Regions from separate parts of the Neorhizobium sp. 05N33 genome, predicted to be linked through region 3. Evidence: riboswitches for the same ligand, from Rfam matches in the RefSeq annotation. Region 3 holds a riboswitch; each other region holds the start of a gene.

Region 1 (10,001 bases), on a different contig from region 3:
AGCCTGCGCGAGACGGATTTCTTCACCAGCCATGAAGCGTTGCTGCTCGGCTACGAAGAGGCTTTCACCCGCGTCGACTCCACCTCGGGCGACTGGTACGCGACGTCCGGCCACATGCTGTGGATCGGCGACCGTACCCGCCAGCTCGACCATGCGCATGTCGAATATTTCCGCGGGATCAAGAACCCGATCGGCCTCAAATGCGGCCCGTCGCTGCAGGCCGACAACCTGATCGAACTGATCGACGCGCTCAACCCGACGAACGAAGCCGGTCGGCTGACGCTGATCTGCCGTTTCGGTTACGACAAGGTCGCCGATTCGCTGCCGAAGCTGATCCGCGCCGTCGAACGGGAAGGCAAAAAAGTCGTCTGGTCCTGCGATCCGATGCACGGCAACACGATCACGCTCAACAGTTACAAGACCCGGCCGTTCGACCGGATCCTGTCGGAAGTCGAAAGCTTCTTCCAGATCCACCGCGCCGAAGGCACCCATCCGGGCGGCATCCATATCGAGATGACCGGCAAGGACGTCACCGAATGCACCGGCGGCGCCCGGGCAGTAACGGCGAGCGACCTGCAGGACCGTTACCACACCCATTGCGACCCGCGCCTCAACGCTGACCAGGCACTGGAACTGGCCTTCCTGCTCGCCGAGCGGATGAAGAGTGGCCGCGACGAAAAGCGGATGGTCGTCAACGGCTGAACCGCCGCGCATCATCGTTGAAATCGGAGAAGGCCGGCGGCGACGCCGGCCTTTCCGTATCTTGATATAGCTTCCGTTGATGATCATCATCAGCGGAATAGATTTGACCCCGCGGCCCACGCCCGCGACACTGGGCCGTCGCTTCGTCGAGGATGGTGCATGCAGCAGAAGAACAGCGGTCGTTGCCTGTGCGGTGCGATCCGGTTTGAGACGGTAGGTCCGCTGCGGACAGTCACGGCCTGCCATTGTTCGCAATGCCGCCGCCAGACCGGGCTTTATTATGCGGCGACCAGCGTTCGTGCCGAAAACATGACGCTCAAAGGCGAGGAGGCACTCAGCTGGTATCGCGCCAGCGATGAAGCGCGGCGCGGCTTCTGCTCGCAATGCGGCTCTGCGCTGTTCTGGCAGGCGGAGGGCGCGGCAAGCATTTCGATCCTGGCGGGCGCTTTCGATCAGCCGAGTGGACTTGTCATGGGCGAGCATATCTACTGTGCCGACAAGGGAGATTTCTACGAACTGCCGGAGGACGGCGTGCCGCATTATCCGGGCGATCGTCCCGCATCTGCCTGAACCATAAAAAACTCTCGGAACAACGTTGCCGCGGTCTGCTGCGGACATTAAATCGGTACCATGACCCAGGATATCAGCCAGACATTTCGTATCGCCGTTGCCCAGCTCAACCCGACAGTCGGCGATATTGCCGGCAATCTGGCGCTGGCCCGAGAAGCCAGAAGGGATGCCGCCCGTGAAGAGGCGGATCTCATCCTCTTCACTGAGCTCTTCCTGTCCGGTTATCCGCCGGAAGACCTCGTCCTGAAACCGGCTTTCCTCAACGCCTGCCTGAAGGCGGTGGAGGAGCTTGCGGCCGATACGGCAGACGGCGGCCCCGGCGTCATCATCGGCTTCCCGCGTCAGGGCAAGGAGGGCCGGCACAATTCGATCGCCGTGCTCGACGGCGGCAAGGTGATCGCCGTGCGCGACAAGATCGACCTGCCGAATTACGGCGAGTTTGACGAAAAGCGGGTCTTCATCGCCGGCGAGATGCCGGGGCCCGTCAATTTCCGCGGCGTGCGACTCGGCATTCCGATCTGCGAGGATATCTGGGGCGATCTCGGCGTCTGCGAGACGCTCTCGGAAAGCGGGGCGGAAATCCTGCTCGTGCCGAACGGTTCGCCCTATTTTCGCGGCAAGGTGGATATTCGCCATCAGGTCGTTCTGAAGCAGGTGATCGAGACCGGCCTGCCGATGATCTACGCGGCCCAGCTCGGCGGTCAGGACGAACTGGTCTTCGACGGCGCAAGCTTCGCCTTCAACACCGACAAGTCGCTCGCCTTCCAGATGAGCCAGTTCGAGCCGGCCGTCGCCGTCACCGAATGGAAACGGATTGGCGAGACCTGGCACTGCGCCCGCGGACCGATGGCGCGCATTCCGGAAAAGGAGGAGGCGGATTACCGCGCCTGCCTTCTGGGGTTCCGCGACTACGTCAACAAGAACGGCTTCAAGTCGGTCGTTCTCGGCCTGTCCGGCGGCATCGACAGTGCCATCTGCGCGGCGATCGCTGTCGATGCGCTGGGCGAGGAGAGGGTGCGCACGGTGATGCTGCCCTATCGCTACACCTCCGAGGATTCGCTGAAGGACGCAGCCGATTGCGCCAGGGCGCTCGGCTGCCGGTACGACATCGTGCAGATCGCCGAGCCGGTGGACGGTTTTTCGTCAGCGCTGGCCGAGCTGTTCGAAGGAACCGACGAGGGGATTACCGAAGAGAACCTCCAGAGCCGCGCCCGCGGCACGATCCTGATGGCGATCTCCAACAAGTTCGGCTCGATGGTGGTGACGACCGGCAACAAGTCGGAAATGTCGGTCGGCTACGCGACGCTCTACGGCGACATGAACGGCGGCTTCAATCCGATCAAGGACCTCTACAAGATGCAGGTCTACGCGCTGGCCGCCTGGCGCAACGAACACCTGCCGCCGACGGCTCTTGGCCCAAGCGGCGAGGTGATCCCGAAGAACATCATCTCCAAGGCCCCGTCCGCGGAACTCAGACCCAACCAGACCGACCAGGATTCGCTGCCGCCCTATCCGGTGCTCGACGACATTCTCGAATGCCTCGTCGAGCTGGAAATGGGCACCGAGGAGATCGTCGCCCGCGGCCACGACATCGCGACTGTTCACCGGATCGAACACCTGCTCTATCTCGCCGAATACAAGCGGCGCCAATCGGCGCCGGGCGTCAAGATCACCAAGAAGAATTTTGGCCGCGACCGGCGTTATCCGATCACCAACCGTTTCCGCGATCGATAGGAGAGGATCATGGCCTCGCGCAGCTCGGTCGAGATCTTTAATATCCGGACGAGGGTGATGCGAGTGGTCTGGCAGACGGAAGCCCTCTTCGAAGCGCCCAACTGGTCGCCGGACGGGCGTTACCTGATGCTCAACAGCGAGGGCCTGATCTATCGTCTGTCACCGGAGGGTGGTGACGGGCCTGAACCGGTCGATACCGGCTTTGCCCGCCAATGCAACAACGACCACGGCATTTCGCCGGACGGTTCGCTGATCGCCATTTCCGACAAGGTAGAGTTAGGCAAGTCGGCGATCTATGTCCTTTCCGCCGGTGGCGGCGTGCCGCGGCTGGTAACCCGGAACCTGCCGTCCTACTGGCATGGCTGGTCGCCGGACGGAAAAAACTTCGCCTATTGCGGCATCCGCGGCGACGAGTTCGACATCTATACCATCGGCATCGAAGGTGGCGCAGAGACGCGGCTGACATTCGGCGAGGGCCGCAATGACGGGCCGGACTATTCGCCGGATGGAAAATGGATCTATTTCAATTCCAGTCGCACCGGGCTGATGCAGATCTGGCGCGTCCCGGCCGCAGGCGGCGCGGCCGAGCGGATCACCGACGGCGGTTACGGCGACTGGTTTCCGCATCCGTCACCGAAGGGTGACAAGATCGTTTTTGTCTCCTACGACGCCGATGTCTTCGACCATCCGCGCGATCTTGACGTCCGCGTCAGGCTGATGGACATGGACGGCGGCAATGTCGAAACGGTGTTCGAGCTCTTCGGCGGGCAAGGCACGATGAATTCGCCGAACTGGTCGCCTGATGGCGATGAGTTTGCCTATGTGCGCTATTTCCCTGTCGCATGAACGCCTTGCGCCGGGGATAGCGTAAGGGCATAAACGATCCTGTCAGGTGCCGGCGACAAGCCGGAGAATCGGGAATCCGGGGTGGAACCGGAACGTGCCCAACGCTGTGAGGTGGACGCTCGGCCGCAATATATGAAAGCCACTGGGAAACCGGGAAGGCGGCGGTGCAGGCGGATGAAACCAAGTCAGAAGACCGGCCTGACGAGATAGACCAGCCCGCGCGGACGGCGGAAAGGTTTCGGACCTCTTTTTGCCCAAAGGCTTCGTGCCGGGAAGGCAAGGGAGCGACGGCATTGTTGGGGACTTAACGATGCAGACTGATCCTTTCGCGCATGCCTTGCTGCCTGCAGGCGAGTTTTCCAAGGTCGAACGCGCCGCTGTCTACCGGGCGATCGAGACACGCCGCGACGTGCGCGACCAGTTCCTGCCCGATCCGCTGCCGGACGACCTGGTGATGCGGCTGCTTGGCGCCGCGCATTCGGCACCCTCGGTCGGCTTCATGCAGCCATGGAATTTCATCCTCATCCGCGATCAGGCGGTACGCGAGGCCGCGCGGGCCGCCTTTTCGCGCGCCAATGACGAGGCCGTGGAGATGTTTGCCGAGGAAAGCCGCGACCTCTACCGCAGCCTCAAGCTCGAAGGCATTGTCAAGGCGCCGCTGTCGATCTGCGTTACCTGCGATCCGGACCGCGCCGGTCCGGTCGTGCTCGGCCGCACTCACAATCCGCGCATGGATGCCTATTCGACCGTCTGCGCCGTGCAGAACCTCTGGCTCGCGGCAAGGGCCGAGGGCGTCGGTGTTGGCTGGGTCAGCATTTTCCGCGACGAGGACGTGCGCGGGCTGCTCGGTATTCCCGACCGTGTCGAGATCGTCGCCTGGCTCTGCCTCGGTTATGTCGATCGGCTCTACGGCGAACCCGAACTGGCGCTCAAGGGCTGGCGCCAGCGCTTGGGCCTGGACGCGCTGATCTTTCAGGACCGATGGGACAGCCGCTGATTATTGCTGCGGCTGTGGTCCTGCCGATTTCGGATTGGTGAGATCAATACCCGCTTCGGGCAGGAAGGTCGGCCCGACGGTGCGCACCTTTTTGCTGGGGTCGTATGGCCGCTCCGGCGGCGGCGTGAGCACTGGCGGCGGGACCGCGGTCGCCTGCGGCTTTTGCGGCGGGTGGGTGCGCAGGTTGGTAATTCCGGAATAAGGCTCCTCTTGCCTGGGAAGTTCGATGCCCGGCACCTTTCGCTTGTCGTCGACTACAGGCGGCAGCGGCTCGAAAGAAGGGATGCAGCGCTGTTCGCGAATGGCGGCGAGAATGGCATTGCGCTCTTCCGAGGGCAGGATTATCTGCCGCGAACCGTTGCGCTCAGCCGTCAGCGTGTCGCGGCTCTGCTCCATTCTTCCCAGCGCATCTCGCATCTGGCCGCAGACTTCGGCATTGGGGCCGCCGAGGACCACGACGCTGCCGTTGCCGCAGCCGGCGCGGCGCATGTCGACCCGCAGTTCACGGATATCGGCATTATATTCGCCGAGCTGCTGGGCATAGCTGCGCGCCGCCGACGTATTGCCGATGATCTCCGGGCTGTTTCCAAGTTTCCGGTAAAGCGCTGCGCAAACGGCAGGGTCTCCCGCCAGCGCTGCGGCAGGCAAAAACAAGAGCGGTATGGTCAGCAGGCCGCGAAGCGGTATCGGCAATTCCGGCATCCTCTCCTTTACTGGAAGATGACATCATGGAACGTGCCGGTTGATAATCTCATAAAGCCGAGACCACCGCATGGCGAAATCTATCCAAGGGCCGGTTGAGCCCCGGGCGGGGCTCAAGACATCGCATCGAGAGAGTTATTCAACTCAGGATTGAAATTGCAGATTGGGCTGCGATGCCTCCACGACGGCGAGTGCCGCCATGTTCACCACGCCGCGCGACGTGACCGAGGATGACAGGATATGCGCCGGCTGGGCCGCCCCGAGAAGAATGGGGCCGACATGCAGAGCATCCGTGAGGTTGCGGACGAGACCGAGCGAGATATTTGCCGCATCGAGATTCGGGAAAACCAGCAGGTTGGCTTCGCCGGTCAGCGAACTGTCCGGCATGGCCCGCTTGCGCAGCGTTTCCGACAGGGCAGAACCACCCTGCATTTCGCCGTCCACTTCCAGCTCCGGCGCCCGCTGGCGTACCAGCTTCAGGGCGGCCCGCATCTTCTGCGCACTTTCGGAATCGCGCGAACCGAAATTCGAGTGGCAGATCAGCGCTGCCTTCGGGGTGATGCCGAACCGGTGGATTTCCTCTGCCGCCAGAATGGTGATCTCGGCAATTTCCTGCGCGGATGGGTTGTAGTTGACGAACGTGTCGGTGAAGAACATCGCGCCTCGCTGGGAAATCACCAGGCTGAGGCCCGAGAACGCGCAGACGCCCGGACGCTTGCCGATGATCTGGTTCACGTCGCTGAGGTGCTTGTCATAACGGCCCTCGACGCCGCAGATCAGCGCATCCGCATCGCCGCGCTTGACCGCCAGCGCACCGATCACCGTATTGTTGGTGCGCACGATGGTGCGTGCCGCTTCCGGATTGATGCCTTCGCGGCCGACCAGCGCAAAATATTCGTCGACATAGTCGCGGTAGCGCGGATCGTCTTCCGGGTTGACCACGGCGAAATCGACATTCGGGCGGATTCGGATGCCGAAACGGGCAAGCCGCGCCTCGATGACGGAAGGACGGCCGATCAGGATCGGCGTCGCGGTCTTTTCCTCGAGCAGAACCTGGGCTGCGCGCAGCACGCGCTCGTCCTCGCCTTCCGAAAAGATCACCCGGTTCTTTTCCGAAACCTTGGCTGCGCTGAAGATCGGTTTCATCACGAAACCGGAGCGCCAGACGAAGCGGTTCAGCTGATCCAGATAGGCCTCGAAATCATGGATAGGCCGCGATGCGACGCCGGTCTCGGCGGCAGCCTTGGCAACCGCCGGCGCAATGCGCAGGATGAGGCGCGGATCGAAGGGCGAGGGGATCAGATAGTCTGCGCCAAAAATCGGCGACTCGCCGGAATAGGCGCGCGCCGCGACGTCGGAGACTTCCTCGCGGGCAAGCGCTGCGATCGCCTTGACCGCCGCCATCTTCATTTCCTCGTTGATCGTCCGGGCGCCGCAATCAAGCGCGCCGCGGAAGATATAGGGGAAGCACAGGACGTTGTTGACCTGGTTCGGGAAGTCCGACCGGCCAGTGCAGATCATCGCGTCGGGACGGGCGGCGCGGGCAAGCTCGGGCATGATTTCCGGCGTCGGATTGGCCAGCGCCATGATCAGCGGCTTGTCGGCCATCTGCTCCAGGAGTTCCGGCTTCAGCACGCCGGCGGCGGACAGGCCGAGAAACACGTCGGCGCCGCCGATGCTGTCGGCAAGCACGCGCTTGTCGGACTTCTGGGTGTAGATTTCCTTCCACTCGTCCATCAGCGTATTGCGGCCGTCATAGACGAGGCCTTCGATGTCGTGGACCCAGATATTCTCCTTCTTCGCGCCGAGCGAAACGAGGAGGTGCAGGCAGGCGAGTGCCGCAGCACCCGCGCCCGAGGTGACGATTTTCACGTCGGCGATGTTCTTGCCGGCGAGCTCAAGCCCGTTGAGGACCGCGGCAGCGACGATGATCGCGGTGCCGTGCTGGTCGTCGTGGAAGACCGGGATGTTCATCTTTTCGCGCAGCCGGCGTTCGACTTCGAAACATTCCGGAGACTTGATGTCTTCGAGGTTGATACCGCCGAAGGTCGGCTCGAGCGCCGAAACGGTCGAGACCATCGCCTCGATACCGGGCGCGTCGATCTCGATGTCGAACACGTCGATCCCGGCGAATTTCTTGAAGAGGACGGCCTTGCCCTCCATCACCGGCTTTGAAGCCAGCGGGCCGATATTGCCAAGCCCAAGCACGGCCGAGCCGTTGGAGACGACGGCGACGAGGTTGGCGCGGGCGGTATAGTCCGCGGCCAAATCCGGGTTGTCGCGGATCGCCAGACATGGGGCTGCAACGCCCGGAGAATAGGCAAGCGCCAGGTCGCGCTGGTTGCCGAGCGGCTTGGTCGCCTGGATCTCCAGCTTGCCGGGCCGCGGATAGCGGTGGAAGAACAGCGCCTGCTCGTCGAGATCGGCATTGGCTGGGGAAGTTACGGGCATATTCGATGTCATTGCGACCTCGGCGTCTTTCTCGGGAATGGGTCCCTCAATACAACAAATCGAACGGGGGTCCATCCCAGATATTTGCCTCGCCGAATAAAACAAAGCCCGGAGAGGCGCTTGGCCTCTCCGGGCTTTTCGTCGTCTGGGTCAAGGCTCTTATGTCACGCTCTTCGTATCAGCCGCCGCTTTTCGACAGCATGGTCCGCATTTCGGCGCCGAAGGTCTTCAGAGCCTGTACTTCCGGCGTCTTGCCGAGCACGATCGCTTCCCAGACCGACGGTTCCTTGGCGCGGATTGCCGGCATTGCCGGCGGGCGCGAGCGCACAAAGGCCACGTCGAGCTGCTTGATGGCAACCGAATAACCGGGCTCTTCAGCAATCGCTTTCTTGGCGATGTCGACGTCGGCGGTCTTCTTCATGATCGGCAGGTAGCCGGTCTCCACGAAGGTGATCGCGTTGATTTCCGGGCGCGAGATGAATTTCAGGAACGCCCAGGCGCCCTTGCGATGGGCTTCGTCGGAGGCCGAATTGATGCCGATCGTCGCACCGCCGATCGGGGCAGCGCATTTGACGCCGCAAGGCAGCGGGGCAACGCCGAGATCGAATTTCACGGCACCGCGCAGTGCGCCGAAGCCGCCGGTCGAGTCGAAATTGATCGCAGCCTGGCCACTGGTGAAATATTGGCTGGCAAGGCTTTCGTTGATCGCCGCTGCTTCCGGCGAAACCTTGTCCTTGCGGATCAGATCGGCCATGTAGGTATAGGCGCCGATCGAGGCATCGCTATCCATCAGCACGGAATTGTCCTTGGGGCTGACCCATTCGCCGCCGGCCTGTGCAACGAAGGCCCAGCGCACGAACTGGCCGAACCCGATGACACCCCACTGCTTGACGTCATTGCCCTGGCGAACCGTGAGCTTAGCGGACATCTGGCGCAGTTCGTCCCAGGTCTTCGGCGGTGTATTCGGGTCAAGACCCGCAGCGCGGAAAGCGTCCCTGTTGTAGTACATGACCGGTGTCGAGACGTTGAACGGCAGCACATAGGATTTGCCGAGATATTTCGGGCCTTCGAGCGCGAACGGCTGATACTGGTCAAGGAATGCGGCGCCTTCCTTCTGAAGGTAGGGGTCGAGCTGCTCGAGCACGCCGGAATCGGCGAACAGGCCGTAGCGGGTGACCTCCAGCATCATGAGGTCCGGTGCCTGGCCAGCCGGGATGGCGGCCTGCAGCTTGGTGGTCGTGTCGTCGTAATTTCCCGTATATTCGGCCTTCAGTTTGTATTCGCTCTGCGAGGCGTTGAACTTGTCGACGATCTGGTTGACCGCGTCCGTGCCCTTCTTGGCGAGCGAATGCCAGAAGGTGATTTCGACGGGGGCGGCAAGCGCCGGCTGGCCCGCAAGCACCGCGACGGCCGCCGCGATAAGCAGTTTCCTCAACATCCCATTCTCTCCTTTTCGTTGAAACGGCGGTTGAAATACCGGTTCGACGGCCCAGACCGCTATCGCGAAAGGGTAGGAAGGGGACGTTACAGGCGAATGACGCAGGGAGTGGAAAATGTCACGAGACTTTCGCACTGGGCCGCTAAGTCAAAGCGTGACCTTGGGAAAACGTTAGAACGCGATGCGAATATTGAGGCCCTATCTCTATCTTCTGCCCTGTGTCGGGCTGCTCGGCCTCTTCATCTATTGGCCAATCGTCTATTCCGCCTGGCTCAGCATCCATCAGACCAATATCCTCAACGGACGCTCCAGATATGTGGGCTTCGACAACTATCTTGAGCTGTTCGGCTCGGATCAGTTCCATCATTCCCTCTGGGTGACCTTTCTCCTGATGCTGGTGAGCGTGCCGCCGCGACTGATCCTGGCGCTGGCGCTTGCCCATCTCCTGAGGGAAAGCCATGCTTTCGCACGGCTGCTGCGGGGCGTCTATTTCCTTCCCTATGTCACCAGTTCCGTGGCGATTTCGGTGATCTGGAGCTGGATGTTCAACACCGATATCGG
Region 2 (10,001 bases), on a different contig from region 3:
TGCGGATCCGTACTAGATTGAAATCGGATGCTGGATTCCATCTGGAAATGCCCAACGTCATTTAAACTTAATAACAGAACTAAAAGGCACCGTTCCAATGACCTCACCACTTTCAGTGGTGATCTCGAAGGTTTGGCCGTCGACGATTTCGCCCCTGGCAACCTGGTCTGCGACAATCTCACGAGCGCCCCTGACCGCCTCTTCATAAGCCATCTCGTAGGAAGGGAACTCGGCGCCCTCGGGATCCTCCTCAAGGACATCGTGCTGGCGAACATGGAAATAGTATCTCGTCATGCGTTCTCCCCGCACCTGAGAAACCCGAACTCCGTCGCAAACAAGCTGTTCCCATCGCAGAAGCACGCTTAGCCGCCCAGAAGACGGGTCAAGTCAATCAAAGACCAAGATGCCGAGGCGACGGCGATCACTATCAGGGTTAGCACAGCTGCGTTTTTTTGCTTCATAATTGAGCAGCTAGGGCGGGTAAGATCAAAGGCGATGGGTCCGAAGTCCAAGCTGTCATTCAGCTAAGTGGAGCACAGGCAACCCGGCGCGCAGGCGAGTCAGCAGGTGCTGTTCAGTCATTCGTCCAATCCCAGCTTGGTATTTGGAGTAAGTCGATCGGATGCCAGCTTGTCCATTATCCAAGACAGGACCATCGTCGAGCAAATCTGGATTGTTGGTGATCGCAGCGATCGTCCGCTCGATCAGCAGTCGTCTTCCTTCGTCATCCGGAACGAGACCGGAGGCGCAGTCCAAGAGAGGTTGGAGCTCTGGACCTAACGCAGGCAAAGGTCGTCGGGAAGACAGCGCGGCGGCACCTCGTAGCATGCGGCACGCGGGAGCATTTGGTAACCCTCGGCCGTCCCCGGTTGGTGGCGATGAACGTAACATAGTAGTTTGCGCCAGGAATCTATCTAGCCATGGGATCGACCCGATAAGGCCCATACTCGAGCGGCCGGCGTCTTCTCGCCCACAACATCCATGCCGAGCTCTTGATCGCAATGACAACGATTCATCGGCTTGGCGCCTGGGCGGTCTTGCTGTCCGCTCCCCGGTTAGGCTGCGGATACTGATTGCAAAAGACAATCAGTTGGTATACATACTGATTGCATTTTGCAATTGGATGCGTGATTGCAGAGCCCGACGGACATCGCTCAAGCATCCGTCAAACCTTCGAAAGGAGCACTCGATGCCTAAGTTTATCACAATCGGCTACGGCGATCGCGATGACTACGATCGCACACCGCAGCATATCAGGGACGCTGCCCATGCGCAGGACGCGAAATTGCGCTTGGAGGGTGCACTGATAGGGGTCGCGGGGACACCGGTACAGGTGCGCAATCCAGAGGCGGTGCACATCGAGACCCTCGATGGGCCGTTCATGGCGTCAACCTTGCCAGTCGCCGGCTTCGCCGTAATCGAAGCGGCTGATCTGGCTGAAGCTATCGAAAAGGTCTCAGGCGTCCCTTGCGCTGTGGCGCATGGCGTCGTCGAGGTTTGGCCGCTCGATTAGAAGGAATCTTTTAAACGGGGACATAAAAATCCCGCCTCGTTAGTAGTCCGGCGGCTGGTCCCATGCGCCCTCCGGAGCACCTAGAGCGGGGGGCTGCTCGTGGCGCCACGACCGCAGCAACGCCTTCACATGGGCAGCCACCCTCGGACTAGCGCCCTTCTTTAGAACGTTATTGAAGCGGATAAAGATTGATCATCTGCTGACGGTCCCAGGCGCGGGTGGCTGAGAGATCACGTTTCGCTCTTGCCTGCACAGGAGCGACAGCCAGACGGCCCGGTACTTCTTCAACCTTCATGATGGCATCTCGATTCCCGACACCGTCGGGTCCGAGCATCCTGACCTTCAGAGCGTCCGCGGCGAAGCCGTCGCTGAGTGCCTCAAGGGGCTCATGCTGACCGAGACCGATGTTTCAGCATGGATCATGAAGGTGACGGACGAGGACGGTTTCACTGTTATCGTTCTCTCCTTTTCGGCCGCCGTTCAGGTCGTCGACCACGCAAGCCTCGCCGCAGCCAGGGCCGCCGCATCATAAGATTGTCAGAACCGGACAGAAGACCTTCAAGTACCTCCCAAATTTGTTTGGTCGCCGCCGCCCACCGGCCGGCGCCTATTCCGGCAACCCGGCGTCCCGCAAGGCGCCCCCAAGAGCCGATGCCAGTGCTGGCGCGCAGTTCACGCCGGCAAACTGACGGCTGTAGCGAAATGACGGCTGAAGCTGGAGCACGCGGGCGGCGGCCGCTCTCGCCTCATCCATGCGGCCAAGTTTTGCCAGCGCGGCGGCCAGTTGCGCGTGAGTGATGCTATGTGCAGGATTGGCCTGGACCGACTTGTAAGCGGCACGACAGCCGTCCTCGTAGCGGCCGCGCAATAGATAGCTCATCGCCTGGGCGTCAAACGCAGCCCAAGCCCAAGAATCAAAAGGGCTTAGCCTTAACCCTCGCTCGCTCCACTCTATCGCGCGCTCGGCCTCACCGCTCCAGCCAAGGATGACGCTGCCGAGGATGTAGCTCAGCGCTGATGATGGACTGATCGCCAGTGCTGCTTCCAAGGATGCAAAAGCCGCGGGTCGATCATGAGCATCCATGCCGATCGAAAATCCTGCCCAGGTCAGAGCGAGTGCATCGTCTTGCCCATAGGTAATAGCCAATCGGGCATGGTGGATGGAAGCGGTGCGGTCGACCTCCTGAAGGCCGGCGCGGAGAAACAAACAATGATAACACATCGCGGCATTTCCGTGCGCCAGCGCATAGGTGGGATCGAGTGCGATGGCGCGCTTAAGAAGACCAAGAGCTCTCGTCACTTGCGCCGGCATGCCTGAATCGACGTCAGGCTGGGCCTGGAGCACAAGATCATAGGCATCAAGGCTTTCGGGACGTTTCCGCCTGACGCGTTCAATCTCTGCTTTTCGCACGCTGGGTGCGATCGCACCCACTGTTGACAGCGCGATCTCGTCCTGAAGCGCAAAAATATCTTCGTAGCTACGGTCATAGCGCTCGGCCCACACATGTCCGCCGTTCGATGCATCGATCATTTGCACGATCACCCGCACACTGCCGCCTACCCGTCGCACGCTACCTTCTAGGACATAGCGCACGCCAAGTTCCCGGCCGACCTGCTTCACGTCCACCGCATATCCCTTGTAAATGAAGGTCGAGTTGCGCGCGATTACAAACAGCCACTTAATGCGTGCGAGGCCGGCGATAATGTCATCGACCATTCCGTCAGCAAAATACTCTTGCTCTGGATCGTCGCTCAGGTTTGAGAAAGGTAGAACAGCGACCGAAGGTTTTTCCGGGAGCGATAGAATCGATGCGGCGCGGCCGATACCCGGCGCATTGTGAACACTTCTGAGAACCCGAGGTCCGACATACCGATAGCCACGCCGTGGGATCGTCTCGATCCACCGCTCGGCGTTTGCTTCCGCAAGCACCCGTCGCAAGGCCGCAATTTGAACACTCAGGTTATTATCGGCGACCGCCAATCCGCCCCAACCCGCCGCGATCAGCGCGTCTTTTGACACGGGTGCTCTTGCGTTCTCGATCAGCCGGCGCAGCAGTGCGACGGCGCGACTCCCAAGCATTGTCGGCTCGTCTCCTCGATAAAGAATGCCGGCCGCTGGGTCGAGGCGGAACGGGCCAAACTGGTAGATGTCGCTCCCACTTATCATTCAATATTTTTAGCAGATTTTTAGGGGAAGGGTTCACGACTTTCTCAAATGAACCGGCGATCCTGAAGAGGATGTCTCTGGAAGCAGGCATCTAATCGATGGAGGTACAAATGAGCAACAACGCCGTCATCCGGATGCCCGGTGAGAAAAACGGAGTGCTATTGCGTGGTCACCCCATGCTGTTTCTCGTCACCGGCGAGGATACCAAGCACACGAGCATGTTTGAGTGGACGATTCCTCCAGGGTTCGCTACCGGCCTGCACGTTCACCGGGTTCAGGAGGAGACCTTCTACTTGCTTGAGGGCGAGTGTCAGTGGCATATCGGCGACAGAGTGGTTCGCGCGACACCCGGAACTTACATTTTTATTCCGCCACGCGTGCCACACAACATCACCAATGTCAGCCTGAAACCCGCTCGCGTGCTGATGACAGTCTCACCGCCCGGCCATGAGCATTATTTCCAAGAGCTTGCTCAACTTGCCGCAGATGGTGCCCCGGATCCAGAAGCGCTCGCCAGCCTGCGAAACCGTTTCGACACCGATCAGCTTTCAACCCTTACCACAGCCACGTAGGCTCGATCAGGCGGCGCCCCAGTGGCCATCGTTGAGAGCGGCCCTGGGTGCACTGGAAAAGCCACTGGCGACACCGCCGTAGCATTGCCGGCGCATAGTCAGGTGCGCACGCCGCCCCACTTGTGTCGTCACTCCGCTCGTGCCCCAACACCGTCCTCGCCGCGGGATGCGGTGGATGGGGACGCGCGGGTCCTTATCCATATTGTCGATCCTGAAAGAAAATACCACGTGCAAACCCGGCACTGCAGAACATCTTTGACCTTACCGAAGCCGAGACCGGGTCGCGGCGGCTCATGGGCACTGGAGTGAACCTTCCTGAAAACGGGAGGGCTCTCGGAATTTCTCCTAAATCGGTGAAGACGCTCGTCTGCGGTGCCTCGCTTATGCTTAGGCAGCTCGTCCCAGTCGGCAAGAGAGAGCCGACACGGCGCCCTCGTGATAAGGATCTCTTGACGAAGGCTGCCCCGGCGGGCCGAGCCAAATCGAGTTGCCAGAGCGACTCAGGAAGAGACCTTGTGTGGCTTGCTGGGCGCGGTCTTCTGGGCGCGTTGCTGCGCCGGGCCTCCAACACTGACAAGATCGTGCGCCGTGTTGATGAGACCGATGTGCGAGAGGGCCTGAGGGAAATTGCCGAGCAGCCGGCCAGCGACCGTGTCATATTCCTCCGCCAGCAAGCCCAGGTCGTTTCGAAGGTCGAGCATGTTGCGGCCCAGAAGCGGTAAATCGGTATGCAGTTCAACGGCGTGAGGGCCGGCGACAGCGCTGAGCCCGTAATCCTTACGGCGTACCCAGGGGATCGCCTGACCATTTTCGAACCTCAGGACCAGCTCCATTTCCATTTCGACGGTTCCGGAGACACCGGTCACAATGCGATCACGTCAAGCGAGCGATCCCGCTCCCCGACCGGCATGAAATCCGTAAGTGTAATAGTACCAGTAGGCGTCTCGAACCGCGTTTCAAGGATTGCAGTGTCAGGAAGGTAGCGCCGGCTCACTTTCGCTCCCTTCCCTACCGGCGTAATTTGCCAGCGGCCGTTTTCGGGGGTTCCGAGAAGCGCTGCAAAGCAAGCAGGTGAGTCAAACCTGGGCAAGCATAGCCAATCGATTGACCCATCCTTGCCCACAAGTGCTGCAGACAGCATGTTGCCGATCAGCCCATAATCCTCGATGCGCCTGACCATGGCCGCGATCACCCGCCATGCGCAAAGGAGGGGTAGTCAGTCATGCCGCCATCGACGAAGACGGTCGTCCCGGCGACGTAGCTGGCGGCGTCTGACGCGAGCAGAATGGCCATAACCGCGACGTTCTCTGGCTCACCTATTCGCTGCAGCGGGATCTTCGTCAGCAAATCTCGATATCCATCGGCATCCTCCCAGACTGGCCTGTTGATCGGCGTGCGAATTGCCCCAGGCGCTAAGCAAAGCACACGCACACCATGCGGCGCCGCTTCCTGCGCCAGGGATTTTGACATCATTGATATTCCCGCCTTGCTGGCCGTGTAAGCACTGTAGCCGGTCCAGCCGATGACCTCATGGACACTGGTCGTATTGAGCACGACGCCCGACCTCTGCGCGACCATGCGCTTGAGCGCTTATGCGCGCAAAAATAGGTCCCCTTCAGGTTGACATCGATGATTTTGCACCACGCCTCGACATCACTTTGCCACCCAAGCGAAAAGCGACCGTCAATGCCGGCGTTGTTCACAATCACATCAATCCCGCCCCACGCATCGTCCATGACGCGGAACATTGCATCGACTGCACTGGCGTCGCTTATGTCGGCCATCAGCCCGAGAGCTTGACCTCCGGCGGCGGTGAACTCATCAACGAGCATCTCGGTTTGTTCGGGGTTGACCAGATAGTTGACTGCAACTCGGGCGCCTTCCGCGGCGAAGGCCTTCGAGATTGCGGCTCCCAGACCGGAATTGCCTCCCGTCACGAGAACGCGTTTGTTTGTGAGGCCGAGGTTCACTGTGATTTCCACTGGAAATGAATGACCGCGCCAGCTGGCGCTGCGATCGGGTAACGTCGAAGCTGGACGCTTGTTCCTGGCATGCCTGCACGCGTTCCGGATTAACAGAAATCCCATCGCTCGACTGGGCAAGGAGTTGCATGGTTTCAAGGACCACATTCCGGAGACGGACGAGTACGGAATTCGCTCCTTTGTTTACCGTGCAAAGAAGCCCTTCGATCCCGCGCTACTTCAGGCGTTCATCGATAAGCCGTGGCCTGGCGTGGTCCGTGCGAAAGGTTTCTTTTGGCTTGCAACGCGACCTCACTATGTCGGCGAAATCAGTCAGGCAGGAGCCTTGTCCGCACCAGCAAGATGGGCCTTTGGTGGACATCCGTTCCCAAGGGTCAATGGCCACAGGAACCGGGCTTCCTCAAAATGATGGCCCCCTATCTGGATCCGGTCTGGGGCGATCGCCGCCAGGAAATTGTCTTTATCGGCGCCGACCCTGTGGATGAGGCGAAAATTCGAGCGGAATTGGACTTTTGCTTGATCGACAGCGAGGTCTTCACACCTCAACTCTGGCACAACCTGCTGGACCCATTCCCAAGTTGGGATCGCCAGGCAACATAAGCGAAAGCTTGAGACCAGTCGATTGACAGTCGACCATGACAGTGTAGGGTCATCGCGTCGTGGTTCTTCCGCCGAAGGGCGGAAGCTAAGAGGGAATCCGGTGTGATACCGGAGCTGTCCCGCAACTGTGAGCGGTGAGCCGTTCGTCCATCAAGTCACTGGCAGAAATGCCGGGAAGACGGGCGATAAAGGCTTTGACCCGCGAGCCAGGAGACCTGCCTGACAGAGAGAAATTCCGTGGTCGGGGTGTGCCACAGGAATGAAGGTGCATTGGGCCTCCGGTAATTTCCGGATCCTGGCGTGCCGTCATTTTTGCTGCCTCCTCGCGTTTTTGAGATCGAGGCAGTGGACCAGAACAACATTCCATCCGGCGCGCCGAGGCGGGCGATCCTGCTGATCGTGAAATCCGCCTTTGCTGCGTCTCCCCATCTGGAAATGCGGCGGCTGGCCGGTCTCGTGGCGCAATCCCGGCCCGGTACCGTGGTTCGCTTTGCCTTCACCGAGCAGGGCACGCCATCCCTGCGCGAGGCGCTTTCCGCCCTGCTCGACGTGGATGTCGACAGCCTCACCATCGTCCCTCTCGTCCTGCCGATGGAGCCGAGTTTCCATATCTGGCTGACCAAGTCGCTGAAACGCTGGAGGGCGTCGGACGAACAGCCCTGGCCGGCGCTTTCGATTTCCAGAGACGTCTCTTCCAGCGCTTTGATGACACCGCTCATCGGCGAATTGCTGGAAACCTCCGAAGGCCTTGATGTTCCCACCGCAAAACCTGTCGCCCAGGAAGGCTCGCTCGTACCCGCCCAGAAGCGGCGCGCCCTCGTTTGCGCCGGCGGAGCCTGCAATTCGGCCGGCACCGAGGTGATCTGGAATCATCTGCGTAACCAGCAGGAACGCCGGAAGCTGCGCGTCACCGGCGACGGCACGATGACGGCGAAATCCACCTGTCTCGGACCCTGCAATCTGGCGCCCGTGCTGCAAGTGTTTCCCGAGGGCACTTATTACGGCGGCGTCACCAAGACGCGGTCGACCGGATCATCACCGAACATCTGCTCCGCGACGCGATCGTCGAGGATTTCGCCTATCACCCGACCGGCCGCAAGCAGCGGCTGCGCACATCGTCCGAACAGAACTGAGGAGAGAGAATTGTCATCCAGACTCATGTCGCGCCTGGCCGCGGCCTGGCTTGCTACGGCGGCCGTCAGCACGGCCGCAACCGCGTTTGCGGCCGAACCGCTTCGCGTCGGCGCCACCTACATCACCAGCGGCACGGATCCGGCCAAGGGCTCGAACGGCTGGGCGCTGGTCAGCCATGGAGTGGGCGAGAACCTTTTCACCGTCGACAGGGACGGCAAGCTCGTACAGGAACTCGCCGACAAGGCGAAGCGTACCGACGACCTGACCTGGACGATCACGCTGAAGCCCGGCGGGATGTTCTCCGACGGCACGCCGGTGACTGCCAAGGCGCTCGCCGCCGGCTTCGACAACACGTTCGCCAACAACAAGGCGGCGCTTGCCACCGGCGGCAAGCTGACCTTCGAGCCCGCCGACGATCTCACTCTAAAGGTGAGGACGGAGAAGCCCGTTCCCTATATCCAGGCGCTTTTCGCCGAATGGCCGCTGATCGCCTATAAGCCGGCCGGCGACAGCAATGCCGTTTTTACCGGTCCCTACCGGATCGCAGCCTTCAAGACGGATGCGTCGATCACGCTTGAGCCGAACACGCATTTCGTCGGAGCCGACAAGCGCTCGCCGGTGAGTTTCCGCAAGTTCGGCGATGCGCAGTCGATGACGCTGGCGCTCGAAGCCGGCGAACTGGACCTCGCTTTCGGCCTGCCATCGGAGGTTGTTGCCCGCCTCAAGACCAATCCGGACCTGACGATCAAGTCTTTCCCGGTCGGATACCAGTATCTCGCCTTCTTCAACACGACCCGCCCGTTGCTCGGCGACGTCAAGGTCCGCCAGGCGCTGGATCTTGCCTTCGACCGCAAGGAACTGGCCGCGGCGATCAACGGTGGAGATCCTGCAACAGGCGCCTATGCCGCCTATTTCCCGTTCGCCGGCAAGGACCTGCGCCCGACCGATCTCGCCAGGGCCGGCGCGCTTCTCGATGAAGCCGGCTGGAAGAAGGGTGACAGCGGCGCCCGCGAAAAGGATGGCAAGCCGCTTCGCCTGCTCGCCATCACCTATCCGCAACGCCCCGATCTCGTGACCATGCTGCCAGTCGTCAAGGTCGAACTTGCGAAGATAGGCGTGGCGATCGACACGCAGGTAGTCGAGAATATTTCGCAGGTGGCCGCGGCCGGCGATTTTGACATCGCGCTCTGGGCCCAGCATACCGCGCCAAGCGGCGATGCCGCCTTCTTCCTGAACTCGATGCTGAGAAGCGGCGCTTCGCTCAACTATGCGAAATACGCTTCACCGGACTTCGACGCTATCCTCAACCGCTTCGCCACGGAAGGCGATCCGGTCAAGCGCGTGACGATCGCACTTGACGCGCAGGCAAAGCTGTTTTCCGAGGCGCCGGCCTCCTTCCTGGTCTCGCCGGTCTGGTATGTCGGCATGTCGAAGCGGCTGAAGAACTACGAGCCCTGGGGATCCGACTATCACGTGCTGCGCGCCGATATCGGCGAGGCGAAGTAAGGCGGCATGAGCCCGGTTCGGTTCGGCGTTCAATCCCTGACGGGCCTGCTGGGGGCTTCACTCGCCTCCTTCACCGCGATCACCCTGATGCCGGCCGATCCGGTCGCGATCGCCATCCGCATCTGGAACCTGCCGGCGACGGACGAAACCGTCGCGGCTCTCAGGACACAGTGGGGTCTCGATCAGCCCCTGCTGCTCCGCTACGTCCACTGGCTCCTGAATTTTCTGACGGGAGACTGGGGGCGATCCTTCCGCACGGGAGAACCGGTGCTTGGCGAATTCCTCGAGCGCCTGCCCGTTTCGCTGTCCCTGGGTCTTGCCGGCCTGGGGCTCGCCATTGTGCTCGCAATTCCGCTCGGGTTTTTTGCGGCGGCTCGGCCGAAAGGAGTGGTCGATCGCTTCAGTCGAATACTCTCGGTCTTCGTTCAGGCCGTGCCAGGCTTCTGGCTCGGGCTCGTGCTGCTCTGGGTGCTGGGCGTGCAGTTGCGATGGATGAGGCCCTTCGCCAACGACTGGACGGCCGTCGT
Region 3 (10,001 bases):
ATAGAATTTCGCTGCAACCCTTGGGAAGTTCATCCTGAATGCGTGATTAACGTGCGCCGCGACAAACAAGCCCGGCCACCGGCTTACGCCGCGACCGGGCTCCGCGTCGAGAGGGCCAATACCTGCTTACCTGTAAGGCGAGATGCAGCGCGCCCGCACGCCGGCGCGCGGTGCATAGGTATCGTCCCAGGCCCGATAGCTGCGATAACGGCTTTCACACCAGGCGACGTGGCGGCTGCCATAACCCCGATCCGCCTGGATAGCGCCGCCGATAATGGCACCGGCACCGAAGGCGGCCAGCGGGAACCAGAAACCGTTGTGATAACGATAACCGGGGCGGCGGTCGCGGTAACCGCGATGGCCGCGATACCAACCGTATCGGTCACGCCGGAAGTCGCGACGGTACTGGACATTGGTGACATCGCCGGCGGCCGAAATGCCGGATGGCGGAGCCGGCATTTGGACAGCCTGCGCAGGTACAAGGCCAGCAAATGTCGTGACAACGGCGACTGCCGCTGCGGTCAGGCGTAGGCGAAAGGCGTTCATGCGGGGTGCTTCCTCATTCTGATTTTCAATCAGAAAACAACGCCACACGCGGGATTCCGTTCCTGGAGCCACGCCCCGCGCCGATCAACGCCGATCACGAATTGGCGATCAGGCGACGATCGAAAGTTTCGCCTGGTCGCCCTGCAGCCGGTTGACCATGAAGTTCGAGTACCATTCGACGAACTGCATGACGCCGCCTTCGTGGAGTGGCGAGTAAGGACCGGGCTCGTAGGCGGGCGAGCGGATGCCGAAAGCGTTTTCCTCCACGATCTGGCGGTCCTGGTCGTTGGTCATGTTCCAGACATGGGTCAGGTCTTCGAGATTGTAGTCGACGCCCTCAACCGCGTCCTTGTGGACCAGCCATTTGGTGGTAACCGCCGTTTCTTCCGGCCCGAGCGGGGTGACGCGGAACGAGATCGCGTGGTCACCGAGAATGTGGTTCCAGCTGCTTGGATAGTGGAACAGCAGCATGGTGCCGATCGAATTGATCGTCACGTCGTCGGAGAGTTTGCGYTGTACGGCGTTGCGGCCGCTCATCGTATAGCTCTCGGCATCCTCGATCAGCGGCATGCGCGCGACGCGGAACTGGCCGGTCTCGTCCATCCGGAATTCGCTCGGCAACCCGGCCTCCTCACAGCGCTGCCAATGGGCGGCGATGACCGGATCGTCCTTGGCGCCCTGGACACCGGTCGCGGTCGGCGATTCCGGATAGGTGCGGCAGAGCTCCGGATGGTTGGCGGCGCAGTGGTAACATTCGCGGTTGTTTTCCCAGACGAGCTTCCAGTTGCCCTTCTCGATGATCGTCGACTGGTGCGCGACCTTGGCTTCCGACAGGCGGTGCGGGGCCATATAAGGCTCGATGGCGGCGCGAACCGGCGCGAAATCCGGCGCCTCGTTGGCAAGACAGATGAAGATAAAGCCGGCGACGCTCTCGCAATGGACCTTCTTCATGCTGAATTGGGTCTTGTCGAAGTCCTGGCCCATCTGGCGACCGACCAGAAGCGAGCCGTCCAGCTCGTAGGTCCATTGATGGTAGGGACAAACGAGCCGCACCGCCGAGCCATGTTCCTTGGTGCAGACACGGCTGCCACGATGGCGGCAGGTATTGTGCAGCGCCCGGATCTGGTTGTCGCGGCCGCGCACGATAACGACCGGATAATCGCCGATCTGCAGGGTGAAATAGGCGCCGGCCTTGGGCAGCTCGCAATCATGCCCGACGAACAGCCAGTCGCGGTACCAGATCATTTCCAGATCGAGCTTGAAATAGGCGGGATCGGTATAGAAGGGCTGTTCGAGGCTGAACCCCTCGCGGCGGTTCTTGAGCTGCCGCAGGGCCTGATTGCGAATTTCCATATACTTACCTTCCTCGTCAATGTGGACAGCGGAAGGACATGGAAATGCCGGCCGGCCCCAGGCCCGCCCCAAACCCTGTCCCGAACGCCCGCCGCGTCCGGTCGTCATCTTTTGTCCCGAGGCTGGTTTCCGGGCTCAGGAGCTGTCCGTTGCGGGACGGGCTCGGCGCCTTCCCGGGCGGCCTTTTCGGCTCTTTCCCAGTGGCCTGTACCAAGCTTTGTTGCTCCACCACCGTTGCGGGGGCAGCGCCGGATCAAGGTTTCGAAGACCCCTGCCGGCTTCCCAATTCTCCGCCTTCCCTAGACAGGCGGCACCTCAAGATCGAGGCGGATATAACCATCGAGCGGGCGTGTCGCATAGGCGACATTGCGACATCGGCAACCGCGTTGGCGACAGCGGCGAAACGGCCCGGAATGCAACACTCCAGCCCCGCGAAAGCGAAACCTGTCATTAAGGGATAAGCCATAAAATCCCGGCTCGAATGGGAGCGATGCCACCGTGCAGGCCAAGGGGAAAATCCGTTACTATAAAGCTCCTCCACCAAAGCCTCCGGCGCCGGTGGCAGTGAAGACCGCTGCCCATTCCGAATTCCTTCGGACGGGGCGCATCGCCCGCTACAATCCGATCTGGCTGCCGGAAGAGCGCCGTTATCTCACCCATGACGAGGTCGCCGAGCGCACAGGCAAAAGGCTGGAGGCGGCCGGCGAGACGAGCCACAACCGGATCAACTCCTTCCATCGCTCGATCAAGTTTCCGAAGATCATCTTTCACCACACGCTCGATGAGCGGCCGCATCTCGGCTATTGCCATGTCACGGCGGCAAGAACGCAGCTTGCCCACGGCGTGCCGGTAAGCTGGTCCTTCTACATTGCCAACTTCGTTTCCGAGATGGGCGGGGAGGAAACGTTCTTCGAGCGTATCAGCACGGCCTATTCGCGCATGTATTTCGCCGTCGCGGTCGAACGAGAGGCCGGCCAGCCGCTGCAGATCAACCGATCGATCCGCAAGAATGGCCTTCTGTTCCGCACCAACGATCCGATGGAAGCGATCAAGAACGTGCTGATGCTCGGCACTTCCAACGAAATGCTCCGCGAGATCATCAAAAAGCTATGAAGACGCCGGGCTCCGCGTTATTGACGGGCGGATATGACGGCTCAAATCATCGACATCACCCGGGACCATGACGGCGCGCTCGCCCAAGCCTGCGCCGTGCTCGGCGGTGGCCTACCCGTGGCGATCCCCACCGAGACGGTCTACGGGCTTGCGGCCGATGCCACCAATCCCGCCGCCATCACCCGCATCTACGAGACCAAGGGCCGGCCGCGCTTCAATCCGCTGATCTGCCACATGTCGGATCTAGCCATGGCCGAGCGTTATGCCGACTTCGACCCGATTTCGCGAAAGCTTGGCCAAGCCTTCTGGCCGGGCCCCCTCACCCTGATCCTGGCCCTAAAGCCCGAAAGTGGCATCCACGCGCTGGCGACGGCCGGGCTCGATACGGTCGGCATCCGGCTTCCCAAGGGCTTCGCTTCCGATCTGATCCGCGCCTTCGGCAAGCCACTCGCGGCGCCGAGCGCCAACACGTCCGGCAAGGTGAGCCCAACCAGCGCCGCCCATGTGGCCGACGACCTGGGCGACAAGCTGGCTTTGATCATCGACGGCGGCGCGGCTCCGGTCGGTGTGGAATCGACCATCGTTCGTGTCGAGGATGGCGTGATCCGGCTGCTGCGGCCGGGTGGGGTGGCCGTGGAAGAGATCGAACGTGCAACCGGCCTTGCGGTGATCCGACCGGAAGGACCAGCGGCAATCATCGAAGCTCCCGGCATGCTCGCTTCCCATTACGCGCCAGGAGCGGCGGTCAGGCTCAATGCCGACCATGTCGAGACCGGCGAGGCATTGATCCGGCTCGGTTCTGCTCCCGTGAAAGGAATGGAACTCGCGACGGCGGTTTTTGATCTGAGCCCGTCGGGCGATCTTGCGCAGGCGGCGGCAAACCTGTTCGATTACCTGAAGCGGGCCGACGCCACCGGCGCCGCCAGCATCGCCGTCACGCCCATTCCCGACCATGGGCTCGGCGAAGCGATCAACGACCGGCTGGCGAGGGCCGCCGCCCCGCGAGAATGAGCCGGGGCAAAAGAGGAGGAGACGTTGATGGATATTTCCGGGCCGAAACCAGAACTTCTCGACCGCTTCGCCGCGATCGTCGGCGAAAATCACGTGCTGCGCGACGCGAACGATCTTGCGCCGCATCTGGTCGAGGGCCGCGGACTCTACCGGGGTTCCTCTCCGATGCTGCTGAAGCCGGGCTCGGTCGAGGAAGTGTCCGCGATCCTAAAGCTCGCGAGCGAGACAGGCACGCCGATCGTGCCGCAGACCGGCAATACCGGCCTTGTCGGAGGCCAGACGCCGCGCACCGGCGGCAGCGACCTGATCGTCTCGCTCGAACGCATGAACCGCATCCGTGACGTCGATCCGGTCGCCAACGTGCTGGTCGCCGACGGCGGCGCCATCCTTGCCGACGTGCAGAAGGCGGCGGAAGCCGTCGACCGGCTATTTCCCCTGTCGCTCGGCTCAGAGGGCTCCTGCCGCATCGGCGGCAACCTCTCCACCAATGCCGGCGGTACTGCCGTGCTCGCCTATGGCAATACCCGCCAACTCTGCCTCGGGCTCGAAGTGGTGCTGCCGACCGGCGAGATCTGGGACGGCCTGCGCCGGCTCAAGAAGGACAATACCGGCTACGATCTGCGCGACCTGTTCATCGGCGCGGAAGGCACGCTCGGCATCATTACCGGCGCGGTGCTGAAACTTTTTCCGCAGCCGGTCGGGCACCAGGTCGCACTTGCCGGCCTCAATTCGCCGGCAGACGCGTTAAAACTCTTCGAGCGGGCCTCGAACCTCTGCGGCACGGCGCTGACCGGTTTCGAGCTGATGCCGCGCATCGGCATCGAATTCGTGGTCCGGCATATAGAGGGCGTGCGCGATCCGCTCTCCGAGCCGCATCCATGGTACGCGCTGATCGACATCTCGACCTCGGATTCCGCCGAGACGGCTAGTTCCATGGTACAATCGCTGCTCGAACAGGGTTTCGAGGCAGGCCTCATCCGCGACGCCGTGATCGCCTCCTCCGTCGCGCAGCAGAAGGCGCTCTGGCACATGCGCGAAAGCATGTCGGATGCGCAGAAACCCGAAGGCGGCTCGATCAAGCACGACGTGTCGGTGCCGGTCTCGAAAATCCCGACCTTCATGGCGGAGGCAGAACAGGCGGTGCTGGCGGCCATGCCGGGTGCGCGGGTCTGCGCCTTCGGCCATCTCGGCGACGGCAATATCCATTACAACATCTCGCAGCCCATCAGCGCCGACATGGCGGGCGACAAGGCGGCATTCATCGGCCGCTGGCGGGAGATCAACGCGATCGTCCACAGCATCGTGCTCGCCGCCGGTGGGTCGATCTCAGCCGAACACGGCGTCGGTCAGTTGAAGCGCGACGAACTCGCCCATATCCGTTCGCCGATCGAGATGGACCTGATGCGGCGCATCAAGCAGGCGTTCGATCCCGCCGGCATCATGAACCCCGGCAAGGTGGTGACCATTCCATGAGCCGGCCCTCGAAGACCACGATCCGGATCGACCTCGACAACGGCGTGCGGCTCGGTCCGGGCAAGGCGCAGCTTCTGGAACTGATCGCCGAACACGGCTCGATCCGGGCGGCGGGCGCCTCGATCGGCATGTCCTACCGGCGGGCATGGCTGCTCGGCGACGAGATCAACCGGATGTTCAAGGAGCCGTCGATCTTTACCCGCCACGGCGGCAAAAGCGGCGGCGGTGCGGGTCTGACGGAATTTGGCCGGGAACTGCTGTCGCGCTACCGGCGGATGGAGAAAGCGAGCCGCGACGCGATGCGCGCCGACCTCGACTGGCTCGAATCGAATGCAGATCCGCACTTCGAGACGACGGCAAAGACCACCGACGCCTGATAACCGCCCGCTCTCAGCCCATCCGGATCTGGGACAATGCCCATAGGGTGTCCGAGCTGATGCCGACCGAACTGCCGTCGCTGCTTAGAATGCTTACTGCCGATGCCGTATTCTGGCTGTTTTCCAGGTCGTACATGATCGTGAAGCGCTGGACCAGTTTCTTGACCTTTTCCGGATCGCTCAGATCTTCGAGGTTGAGCTTGTTCTTGACGATCTTGGCCTGCTGGTCGACGTCCATGTTGGCGATTTCCGCGGGCAGGCTGAAAGTGACGCGAAAGAACTCCTTCAGCGCCTCGTCGCCGAGGATCACGTATGGGTCGGTGATGCTGTCCGACATACGCTCGAAATAAAGCGCCAGGCGGACGCCCGGATTTTCCTCGCCCTGCTGGTTTTCGAGAAGCTGGCGGACGTAAAGGTCCTGGGTCGCGACGACTTCGCCGCCGTTCTGGGCCTCGCCTGCCGAGCTTCGGTCGATCTCACCCTTGGAGTCGAAATTGAAGGTACCGACGAGCTGCGCGAACCGCTTGTCCGTCTGGGTATTCACGAAGCTCTTGGGGTCGGCGGGATCCGAATTGAAGGCCTTCTTCAGGAAATCATTGGTGACCTTGGAAGGGTCTATCCCCTTCGATATCAGCAGGATGTCGAGCGTCTTGCGATCGGCGAGCAGTTCATCGCGACTGCCGATGCGCTGCATCGCGTCAGTATAATATTTGGCCTCCGTCTGGGCTTTCGCCCTCGCCGCCTTGAGTTCATCGCCTTCCATGAACCGGCTTTTGCGCAGGATATAATCCTTGGCAACGTTGGTGATTGCCGCATTGGACTGGAGCAGCACCTGGCGGGTGACGGCCCCCTTGGGGTCGAAGTTGAAGAGCTTGGCAAGCGAGACGAAACGTTCGTCCTTCAGCTTGTAGATATAGCTGTTCGGGTCGGAAAGGTCGCTTTTCAAGGCACTCTTGATCGTCAGCTTCGAAACGGTGGCGGGGTCGAGGCCAACCGCTTGAAGAGCAAAATCGTAGGATTTGTCGGCATCCGCGCTCAGAAAGTCGTCCAGCGTCCTCACTTCCGAAAGGTCGAGCTTGTAGAACTTGATGGTCTTGTCGAGGTCCGCTTCCTGTTTGTCGTCCCAGCGGCTCATATAGTCGCTACGGGTGGTACTGGTCTGTAATTCGTCCTGGGCCTGGCCGGCGGCGACGGTACCGTCGGTGTTGAAGTTGAAAGCCTTCGCGAGATCCAGATATTCCGGATTGGTAACGCCAAAGCGGTTCGCATAGCTGTCAGGGTCGGAGAGATCGCTCGTCAATATCTGTTCGATCGTGGACTTGACGACCGTGACCTTGTCGAGATTGAAGGCGACCTTGATATATTTGAGAAGCCGGGGATCATTGATGAAATCGCTGACGTTGGTAGCCGTCTTGAGCTTCTGCTCGAAGAGCTCCTGATTGAACATCGCCTCGCCATGCGTGATCCGGGTCTGCTTGTTGAAGAAACCTCCGACAATCTCCAGCAGCTTTTCCGGAGTGACCGCGCCGCCTGCCGGCACAGAGCCGTCAGCGTTGAAGCTGAAATCCTCGGCGAGCGATTTCATCAATGCGAGAAAGGGTGCATCGGACGCCCCGGCGCTGATGATGGTCGCGAGTTCGGCGCGTCGCGAGTCCGTCTGGGCGATCGGCACCAGCCTGCCATCCAGCTCGGTATAACGCGTCTGCGACGTCGTCAGGTTATCCTGGTCCGTCTGGATTGCCTGCACCGTATTGGTCAGCTCCACCTGCATGGCGTCGATCTCGGCCTGGAGGGTCGCCGGACCGCCATTGTTCAGCTGATCCTGCTTGGCGGCGATCTGGGTTTCGAGATCGGTTTTCTTCTGCTGGCCGAGCGCGATCGAATCCTGCAGCGTGGGAATGCCGGTGCTGAGGCTCAGCCGCTCGGCAAGCTCCGTGTCTTCGGTTTTCGCCGCATTGTACTGGTCGAGGTTGTTGCCATAGGCGGTGTTGTAAAAGCTGGTCGGATCGGCCGGATCGCTGGTCAGCACGCCGCGGATGGCATTGTAGTTGTAATATTTCGTATCGATGCCATAGGCGGTGAACAGGTAGTCGCGGAGCCTCGGATTGGCCAGCAGCTGATCGACATTGGTAATATTGCCGGTTTCGCCCAGCATGACCTTGAAATAACGGGTGTCTTCCTCGATCGTATCGTTCTGGGCTGCGATCGTCTGGTCGTAGGTATCGAAGAGTTCGTCCATCTGGCCGTTGGACTGGGCGGCTGCCCCCTCTCCGTTGGAAACGCCGAAATTGAAGGCTGCGGCGATATTCTTGTAACGGTCGTCGGTCAGGCGGTTTGCAAAGCTGTTGTCGTCGCTGAGATCGCTTTCCAGCACCTGCTTCATGAACGCCTTGGCATAGATCATGTCGTCCAGGCCGTGGGCCTGCATCGCATAGGAATAGAGGCGATAATTGCCGAGGAACTCGTCGACGGTTTTTACCTTGCCGATATTGTCCTGATAGTACTTCGTATCGTTGACGACCGTCGTCTGCCCGGCAATGTTTTTCAGGCTCTTCTGCATGTCGCGATTGACAAGATCAAAGGTGAGATAGGTCGATACCATGGAAGGGCCTCACGACTCGGAATTATGCTGCCGCAATCATTGCAGTCTAGCCTTGCCTGTGGCTTTTCGAAAGGGTTTCGACATCCCGTCCGGAATGTCCCAGGCCTGCACAGCAATGCCGCGATTCACCTTCCGGAAACCCAAATCCGACCCCTTTTGCTAACCATCCAGGCAGGCAAGGCTTCTTTAACCGCTATTTTTAAGCAGTCTCGAACATGGCCCGCCCTATGCTTTGGGTATCAGAGGACAAAAGTCCCGTAGGGAAACCGGCAACGGCTCTCAGGTAAAACAAGGGTAGCATATCGATGACCAACACTGTTCTGAAGCCCGTCTGGGCAGGGTCGACATTCAGGCTCGATCCGTCTCGTTTCCCGCAGCAGGTTACCTATGCGCTGCGCGAGACCTCAGGAGATGTCTCCATCACCATCGACGAACGCGGCGCAGTGCTGCGTAAGATCCTTCCCGCAAGCGGCCTGCCGCTCTCCTTCGCCTTGCCCGCCCGCGCCTTCAAAGGGGTGGCGGCCCGCGCCATAGACCACGGCGACGGCGAAGTGACGGTCACGCTCGAACTGCATCACGACGACCCGGATCTCTGCATTCCGCTGCTCGTCGCCCACGATCTCTGCGACATCGCCGCCGATTGGCGGAGCTGGTCGGACGCCTATCGCATTCCGATGCTGATGGTGGAAGCCGACGGCATCGCCCGGCCGCTGGAAAACCATATCGGCGACGTGCGAACCAGCGGCGTCAGGCAGCGCCGCCGACATTCCTATTTCGCGGCCCGCCGTCCGCGCTTCCTGGTCCGCCGCACCACCGGCAGCCTGGGCGTGACGATGAAAATCGAAGGCAAGGAAATTATCGCGCGACGCTAGGGCTTTGCTTGTCCCTTTGCCCACCGCCTCTCGCGATAACATGGGAGGGAGCCCGATCCTTGAGCGGTCGGGCTTTTTCCGTTAGAGGGCAAGCGACAGGACGAGGCCGGCAAATAGGATCGCGCCGACGCGGGTGTTCGACTTGAAAAGCCTCAAGCACTGGTCGGCATCGTCGATATCGAGGATCAGCACCTGCCAGCCGAACATCAGGGCTGCGGCGAGAAGCCCGAGATAGGCGAGGAAACCGACGCCGGCCGCTGCGAACGCGAGCAGCAGGAAGATCAGCGTCAGGCCGTAAAGGCCGATCAGCCAGGGCTTGGTATTGTCGCCGAAGAGACGTGCTGTCGAGCGCACCCCGATCAGCTCGTCATCCTCCTTGTCCTGATGGGCATAGATCGTGTCGTATCCGATCGTCCAGGCAATGGCGGCCAGGTAAAGCCAGAGGGCGGCGGAGGAGAGGCTGCCGAACACGCCCGCCCAGCCCATCAGCGCGCCCCAGGAGAAGGCAAGGCCGAGGAAAAATTGCGGCCAGTCGGTAAACCGCTTGGCGAAGGGATAGATCGCCACCACCGCCAGCGACAGGATGCCGAGCAGGATGGTGAAACCGTTGAACTGGATGAGGACGAGCAGGCCGATCAGCGCCTGCACGCCAAT

The links. A riboswitch is a leader RNA that binds a small molecule or an ion and turns the genes downstream of it on or off. The one in region 3 is predicted to bind cobalamin.
Region 1: another riboswitch for cobalamin. It lies ahead of bluB (5,6-dimethylbenzimidazole synthase); the one in region 3 lies ahead of AC1DLT_RS30275 (aromatic ring-hydroxylating oxygenase subunit alpha).
Region 2: another riboswitch for cobalamin. It lies ahead of AC1DLT_RS01710 (ABC transporter substrate-binding protein); the one in region 3 lies ahead of AC1DLT_RS30275 (aromatic ring-hydroxylating oxygenase subunit alpha).

What each region holds. Positions count from the first base shown of each region.
Region 1 covers NZ_JBFTNK010000006.1:64,981-74,981, forward strand. The annotation lists gene AC1DLT_RS16960 (class II 3-deoxy-7-phosphoheptulonate synthase) at 1-702, shown strand, start outside; gene AC1DLT_RS16965 (GFA family protein) at 862-1,272, shown strand; gene AC1DLT_RS16970 (NAD+ synthase) at 1,333-3,006, shown strand; gene AC1DLT_RS16975 (TolB family protein) at 3,016-3,852, shown strand; cobalamin riboswitch at 3,880-4,068, shown strand; gene bluB (5,6-dimethylbenzimidazole synthase) at 4,163-4,849, shown strand; gene AC1DLT_RS16985 (hypothetical protein) at 4,850-5,551, opposite strand; gene AC1DLT_RS16990 (NADP-dependent malic enzyme) at 5,696-8,002, opposite strand; gene AC1DLT_RS16995 (ABC transporter substrate-binding protein) at 8,181-9,440, opposite strand; gene AC1DLT_RS17000 (carbohydrate ABC transporter permease) at 9,622-10,001, shown strand, end outside.
Region 2 covers NZ_JBFTNK010000001.1:346,699-356,699, forward strand. The annotation lists gene AC1DLT_RS01660 (DUF6894 family protein) at 58-294, opposite strand; gene AC1DLT_RS01665 (YciI family protein) at 1,190-1,513, shown strand; gene AC1DLT_RS01670 (hypothetical protein) at 1,683-1,808, opposite strand; gene AC1DLT_RS01675 (DUF6894 family protein) at 1,821-2,045, shown strand; gene AC1DLT_RS01680 (winged helix-turn-helix domain-containing tetratricopeptide repeat protein) at 2,121-3,680, opposite strand; gene AC1DLT_RS01685 (cupin domain-containing protein) at 3,791-4,252, shown strand; gene AC1DLT_RS01690 (glycoside hydrolase family 15 protein) at 4,753-5,091, opposite strand; gene AC1DLT_RS01695 (trehalase-like domain-containing protein) at 5,115-5,432, opposite strand; partial or broken gene AC1DLT_RS01700 (SDR family oxidoreductase) at 5,441-6,381, opposite strand; partial or broken gene AC1DLT_RS01705 (CobW C-terminal domain-containing protein) at 6,353-6,834, shown strand; cobalamin riboswitch at 6,877-7,071, shown strand; gene AC1DLT_RS01710 (ABC transporter substrate-binding protein) at 7,180-9,474, shown strand; gene AC1DLT_RS01715 (ABC transporter permease) at 9,481-10,001, shown strand, end outside.
Region 3 covers NZ_JBFTNK010000028.1:10,073-20,073, reverse strand. The annotation lists gene AC1DLT_RS30280 (BA14K family protein) at 127-546, opposite strand; gene AC1DLT_RS30275 (aromatic ring-hydroxylating oxygenase subunit alpha) at 655-1,899, opposite strand; cobalamin riboswitch at 2,003-2,232, opposite strand; gene AC1DLT_RS30270 (DUF6656 family protein) at 2,416-3,012, shown strand; gene AC1DLT_RS30265 (L-threonylcarbamoyladenylate synthase) at 3,046-4,023, shown strand; gene AC1DLT_RS30260 (FAD-binding oxidoreductase) at 4,051-5,496, shown strand; gene AC1DLT_RS30255 (winged helix-turn-helix domain-containing protein) at 5,493-5,873, shown strand; gene AC1DLT_RS30250 (DUF1217 domain-containing protein) at 5,887-8,475, opposite strand; gene AC1DLT_RS30245 (DUF6101 family protein) at 8,781-9,347, shown strand; gene ubiA (4-hydroxybenzoate octaprenyltransferase) at 9,429-10,001, opposite strand, start outside.